2 regions of the Streptomyces sp. NPDC053750 genome follow, and region 1 is predicted to be linked to the other one. Evidence: riboswitches for the same ligand, from Rfam matches in the RefSeq annotation. Region 1 holds a riboswitch; the other holds the start of a gene.
The links. A riboswitch is a leader RNA that binds a small molecule or an ion and turns the genes downstream of it on or off. The one in region 1 is predicted to bind cobalamin.
Positions count from the first base shown of each region.

Region 2: linked by a shared signal. The riboswitch ahead of ACIGO6_RS19100 (ribonucleoside-diphosphate reductase subunit alpha) and the one ahead of ACIGO6_RS06005 (hypothetical protein) in region 1 are both predicted to bind cobalamin.

Region 1 covers NZ_JBITXB010000002.1:130,338-133,739, reverse strand. Annotated here, with positions in the region: gene ACIGO6_RS06010 (ferric reductase-like transmembrane domain-containing protein) at 1-730, opposite strand, end outside; cobalamin riboswitch at 987-1,152, shown strand; gene ACIGO6_RS06005 (hypothetical protein) at 1,401-2,270, shown strand; gene ACIGO6_RS06000 (cysteine synthase family protein) at 2,267-3,289, shown strand; gene ACIGO6_RS05995 (ATP-grasp domain-containing protein) at 3,286-3,402, shown strand, end outside.
Region 2 covers NZ_JBITXB010000006.1:173,790-177,191, forward strand. Annotated here, with positions in the region: gene mctP (monocarboxylate uptake permease MctP) at 1-1,150, shown strand, start outside; gene ACIGO6_RS19095 (GNAT family N-acetyltransferase) at 1,223-1,729, shown strand; cobalamin riboswitch at 1,772-1,927, shown strand; gene ACIGO6_RS19100 (ribonucleoside-diphosphate reductase subunit alpha) at 2,051-3,402, shown strand, end outside.

The sequences.
Region 1 (3,402 bases):
ACAGGACGGTGCGCGGCCACTCCCCGTACCAGACGTTGGTCCCGTACAGCAGCGTGTGCCACACGCTCAGCACGTACACGACGATCACGAAACGGTGCAGCCGGCGCCAGGTGTTCGCTCCGATGCGGTGCCGGACGTAGAACAACAGCCCCAGCGGAATCGCCAGGTACAGGGCACCCTGGCCGAGCGGGATGGCGATCCGGCCGGTGCCGGAGTCGTACCAACCGGGCACGAAGCTGTCGGCGAAGGCCACCCACAACCTCTCCGCCCAGTCCACCTTCGTCTCGTAGCGCACGAGTTCCGCCGCGAACATCAGCGCGTGGGCGAACATCAGTGCCATGGTCGTCAGGCTCGTGGTGCGGTGCCAGCGCTCCAGCACCTGCCGCGAGACCGGCAGCCGGGCGGGGCGCGGCCCCGACAGCAGCAGACCGAGCATGACCGTGCCCCACGCCCACAGCAGCCCCGACCAGCCGAACGCCTGGCTGAGCAAGTACATCCAGTAGGTGCCGGGATCGTCCATGAACGGCATGACCGCGACGGTGTCCGAAGCGCCCGAGTCCATGCGCGCCCACAGGAGGGCGAACACGAGCACTGTGACCACCACCGCCGCGGTGGCGTCGGGCAGGGCGGACCGCAGGTCGCCGCGCAGCGCCACGCGGTCACCGGGAAGCCGTCGTCGTCCGGGCGGGACTACTGCCCCGTCCTCGTCCGGCCTCACGTCTGACGTCATCAGGGGCCTCCCGGGCACGGGCCATCGCAGCAGCGGTGCGCATGTGGCGTGAGACAACAAGTCTGGCCGAGGGGACGGCGATCCCCAGAGGCGTTATCCGGCCAGAGCCGCCACGAGAACTGAGCGTGGCACACCTGGTTTCCGCCTTCCCTCCACATTCAAGACAACCGCCGAAGCCCCACTGTCGCAGGAATACGAGCGCCTCTACGCTGATACACGCAGTCGGTTCGCGCCTCCCGTCCGCCCGGACGCCCGGTGGTGCGACGCAAGAGGGAACCCGGTGCGAGTCCGGGACTGTCCCGCAGCGGTGAGTGGGAACGAAAGCCGTCGATGTCACTGGGCCCGCGTCAGGGCCGGGGAAGAGACGGCCGGTAGGTGTCCGCCCTTTCGGCGGACGTGCCCGCGAGTCCGAAGACCTGCCACTGCGCCCGCGTCCCGCGCGGGCTGTGCACGTGACCTCGTGGACTGGGTCGGCGGTATGGGTGGTCGTACGTCGTGCGTGTGGCCGCGCCTCCTTCCCTGTCGGTGTGCAAGGCCCGGTACGGAGGAGGATGGCGTGCGGGACCCAGCCGGTTCGCGTCGGCCGTACCGACCCCGGGTCGACGTGTCGTCCGACGGACCGGGACAAACGAGCCTCGGACCCGTCGCGGGCGTCCTCCAGGAACCGGACGTGGCTGTCGGCACGGTGTCCGGTGTCTGCCACGGCACCCTGGGCGAGCTGTACCAGGGACCGCTGCGAGCAGGCACCGATCCTGAGATCGCGGTGGTGTCCTTTCCCGTGGACCGTCACTCCTGGGTGTACTTCACACCGAGGACGACGGCCGGACCACCGCGTCCGCTGGCACTGGGTGAGAAGTCGGCAACAGCGGCCCGGCTCTTCCTGGACCACTACGGCCTCGCCCTGCCCCCGGGCGACTGGCACACCCACTCCGAACTGCCGGTGGGCGTGGGGATGGCCAGTTCCACCGCGGACATCGTGGCGACGCTGCGCTGCCTGTTCCGCGTCTTCTCCCTCCCGTACGACACGGACGTGGTCCTCGGCGTCCTGGCGGACATCGAGCGCGCCGACAGCGTCTTCCTCGACGAGTTCGCCCTGTACCTCAGCGGCCGGCACCGGGTGGTGCGGCGGCTGGGCCAGGACATCGGCTTCCACACCGCCTACGTCACGGAAGCCGGCACGGTGGACACCGCCGCCGTCACTCCCCTGCTGCTGGACCACTACCGGCGCCGCGGCGAGGAGTACCAGCGGTGTCTGACCGATCTGCTGAAGGGCTTCGACTCGGGTGACCCGGCCGCCGTCGCCCGTGCCGCAACGACCAGCGCCGCGTTGTCCCAGGAGGTACTGCCCAAGGCGACCTTCGGCAGCCTGCAAGCCCATCGTGAGCGGTTCGGCGCCGACGGCGTCTTCGTCGCCCACACCGGCTGCCTGGCCGGCTATCTCTTCACCTCACGCCCACGGGCCGAGGTCAAGTCCGAACTCTCCGCGTTCTTCCACTCGCTCGGCCACCAGTGCACCTTCGCCCAAGGAGGCTACGGGTGATCCACCCCCACATCGCCGACGCCCTGAAAGTCCCGGACCTCGTCCGGCTCACCGACGGCCTGGTCCTGCTGCGGTTCGAGTCGATGAAGATCTACTCGGCCCTGGCCGCCGTCCGCCATCTGCTGGAACGGGGCACCGTCCGTCCGGGCCAGACCCTGATCGACAGCTCCAGCGGCATCTACGCCTACGCCCTCGCACTGGCCTGCCACCGGTACGGCATGCGGTGCCACATCGTCGCGTCCACCACCGTCGACGCCACCACCCTCGCCCAACTGGAGATCCTCGGAACCACGGTGGAGCAGGTCAGACCGTCACGGAACCTCAAGCTCGACCAGGAACTCCGGGTGCGACGGGTGCGCGAGATACTCGCCGAGCGTCCCGATCACCACTGGATGCGCCAGTACCACGACGACGTCCACTACCTCGGCTACCAAGAGGTCGCCGACCGGATCGCGGCGGAGTTCCCGGCCGCACCACTGACCGTCGTCGGCGGGGTGGGCTCCGGAGCCTCGACCGGCGGCATCGTGGAACGCCTGCGCGTCACGGACCCCTCGGTGCGTCTGGTCGGCGTCCAGCCCTTCGGCAGCGTCACCTTCGGCAGCCAGGACCACCACGATCCCGAGGCGATCATCGCCGGCATCGGCTCGTCGATCGTCTTCGACAACGTCCGCCACCACATCTACGACACCGTGCACTGGCTGGACTTCACCCACGCCATGGCCGGTGCGGTCGCCCTGCTGCGCGAGCACGCGGTGTTCGCCGGGCTGTCCACCGGTGCCGGTTATCTGACGGCGACGTACGAGGCCCGCCGCCATCCCGACCGACTGCACCTGGTGATAGGGGCCGACACCGGACACCGCTACGTGGAGCGCGTGTTCGCCCGGCACGCCGAGGCCCTGGGCCCGGCCGCGCTGAAACCCCTCGAGATCCGCGCTCCGGAGGAGATGACCATGCCCTGGTCGAGGATGACGTGGCAGCGCACTCCCTGCCCGGCTCACTGGAAGGAGCGGGCGGCATGACCGTGGCCTGCCTGGAGTCACTGACCTTCGGCCTCGGCCATCTGGTCCACGCCGCGGACCGGCTCGGCGAGCGCCTGCTGCTCCTCACCCGGGACCCCGCCTACTACGCCTAC
Region 2 (3,402 bases), on a different contig from region 1:
GCTGGACGTGATGGGCGTCGGCGGCGGCGAGGACACCAACTGGTTCATCAAGGACCTGCCCCTGCTGATCGCCTTCGGCGTGCTGGCGGCGTACACCTACTCGTCGGGTCTGCGCGCGCCCGCGCTGATCGCGTTCGTGAAGGACACGCTGATCTACATCGTGATCGCGGTGGCGATCATCTACATCCCGATCAAGCTGGGCGGGTTCGACGACATCTTCGCCTCGGCCGGTGACAAGTTCACCGAAGCGGGCAAGGGCGGCCTGGTCCCGGACGCGACGGGGCAGTGGACGTACGCCACCCTGGCGCTCGGCTCGGCGCTCGCGCTCTTCATGTACCCGCACTCGATCACCGCGACGCTGTCCTCGCGCAGCCGCGAGGTGATCCGCCGCAACACCACGATCCTGCCGCTGTACTCGCTGATGCTGGGCCTGCTCGCGCTGCTGGGCTTCATGGCGATCGCGGCCGGGGTCAAGGTGGACAACGGCCAGCTGGCGATCCCGCAGCTGTTCGAGAACATGTTCCCGGACTGGTTCGCGGGCGTGGCCTTCGCGGCGATCGGCATCGGCGCCCTGGTCCCGGCGGCGATCATGTCGATCGCGGCCGCGAACCTCTTCACCCGCAACATCTACAAGGACTTCATCAAGCCGGACGCCACCCCGGCCCAGGAGACCAAGGTCTCCAAGCTGGTGTCCCTGCTGGTGAAGGTGGGCGCGCTGGTCTTCGTCCTCGGCATGGACAAGACGGTCGCGATCAACTTCCAGCTGCTCGGCGGCATCTGGATCCTGCAGACCTTCCCGGCCCTGGTCGGCGGCCTGTTCACCCGCTGGTTCCACCGCTGGGCACTGCTCGGCGGCTGGGCGGTCGGCATGATCTACGGCACGGTCGCCGCGTACGGGGTGGCCTCGCCGACGCAGAAGCACTTCGGCGGCTCCTCGAAGGAGATCCCGGGCATCGGCGAGATCGGCTACATCGGCCTCACCGCCTTCGTACTGAACGTACTGGTCACCGTGGTCCTCACCTTCGTCCTGAAGGCCGTCAAGGCACCCGAGGGCGTCGACGAGACCAAGCCGGGCGACTACACGGCGGACGCGGGCGACCCGGGCGTGGAGGTGGAGCTCCCGCCGGCCACGGCGGGCTCCTCGCACTGATCGCCGGTTCGAGACGGGCCGTCGGAGAAATCCGGCGGCCTGTTGTCGTACCCGTCGGGCACACTCGGCCCCATGGACTTCGAGATCCGGCAGGCGGCACCTGGCGAGTACGACGCCCTCGGCGAGATCACCGCGGGGGCCTATCTCCGCGACGGGCTCCTCGACTTCGGGGAGAGCGACGCGTACCTCGGCGAGCTGCGGAACGTGGCCAAGCGGGCGGCGGCGGCCGAGGTGCTGGTCGCCGCTGCGGACGGCCGGGTGCTCGGCGGCGTGACCTTCGTGCCCCGCGGCGGCCCCATGGCCGACATCGCCGGGTCCGGCGAGGCGGAGATACGCATGCTCGCCGTCACCCGTGAGGCACGCGGCCGCGGGGTCGGCGAGGCGCTCGTGCGGGCCTGCGTCGACCGCGCCCGGGCCGTCGAGGGCTGCGTGCGCGTGGTGCTGTCGACCCAGCGGACGATGCGCACCGCCCACCGCCTCTACGAACGGCTGGGCTTCACCCGCACCCCGGGGCGCGACTGGAACCCGCTGCCGGAGCTCGACGACATCACTCTGCTCACCTATGAGCTGACACTCTGAGACCGGCGCGACACAACATCTGGGGGTGCTCACGGAACCCGACACAAGATGTATGCTCTTGCTCGCTGTCGCCGCAGGGGAATCCGGTGCGAATCCGGAACTGTCCCGCAACGGTGTACTTGCGTGTTTCCGCACGTCTTTCGCACGTGCGTCCACGCATGGTCAGTCCGAGGACCTGCCGACAGTGCGCCCGGCCGTCCCGGCCCGGGTGCCATGACGTCCGGGCCTCGTGGAGTGGGCCGGTGGACGCGACGCCGCGTGCGCTCGTGAGCTGCCCCCTGCCCTCCGCCAGGCCCCGTGCCGAGCGAGGGAGTGCCCCACGTGACCATCGCGCCAGCCGATCCGGCTTCAGCGACCCCGGCGACGGCGACCGAGGAACCCGACGGTCCCGGTGCCGCCCTGCTGCGGACGCTGACCGGGCTGACCGCCGACCTCCCCGGCGCCGACCCCGGCCGGGTCGCCGCCGCCGCACTGCGCGGCCGGTCCGCGCACGCCGACGAGACGGAGCTGCGGGAGCTGGCCACGGAGGCCGCGGCCGGCCTGATCGCGGAGGACCCCGCGTACTCCCGGCTGGCCGCCCGGCTGCTGACCACCGGCATCCGCGCCGAGGCCGCCTCCCAGGGCGTCACGACCTTCACCGAGTCCGTCGCCACCGGCCACCGCGAGGGTCTGATCGCCGACCGCACCGCCGCGTTCGTACGGCTGCACGCGGACCGTCTGGACGCGCTGATCGACCCGTCCGCCGACGACCGCTTCGGCTACTTCGGCCTGCGCACGGTGCACAGCCGGTACCTGCTGCGGCACCCGATCACCCGCAAGGTCGTCGAGACGCCCCAGCACTTCATGCTGCGGGTGGCCGCCGGGCTCGCCGAGGACGACACCGCCCGCTCGGCGGAGGAAGTCGCCGCGCTCTACGGCCTGATGAGCCGCCTCGACTACCTGCCCTCCTCCCCCACCCTCTTCAACTCCGGCACCCGGCACGCCCAGATGTCGTCCTGCTACCTCCTGGACTCCCCCAAGGACGAGCTGGACTCCCTCTACGACCGCTACCACCAGGTCGCCAACCTCTCCAAGCACGCGGGCGGCATCGGCATCGCCTACTCCCGCGTCCGCGCCCGCGGTTCGCTGATCCGCGGCACCAACGGGCACTCCAACGGCATCGTCCCGTTCCTCAAGACGCTGGACGCCTCGGTCGCCGCGGTGAACCAGGGCGGCCGGCGCAAGGGCGCGGCGGCGGTCTACCTGGAGACCTGGCACGCGGACATCGAGGAGTTCCTGGAGCTCCGCGACAACACCGGCGAGGACGCCCGCCGCACGCACAACCTGAACCTCGCGCACTGGGTGCCGGACGAGTTCATGCGCCGGGTGGACGCCGACGGGCAGTGGTCGCTGTTCTCGCCCTCGGACGTGCCCGAGCTGGTCGACCTGTACGGCGAGGAGTTCGACGCCGCCTACCGCAAGGCCGAGGCCGCGGGCCTGGCCCGTAGGACGCTTCCCGCCAGGGAGCTGTACGGCCGCATGATGCGCACCCTCGCCCAGACCGGCAACGGCTGGATGACCTTCAAGGACACCGCCAACCGCACCGCCAACCAGACCGCCGAGCCCGGTCACGTCATCCACTCCTCCAACCTCTGCACGGAGATCCTGGAGGTCACCGACGACGGCGAGACGGC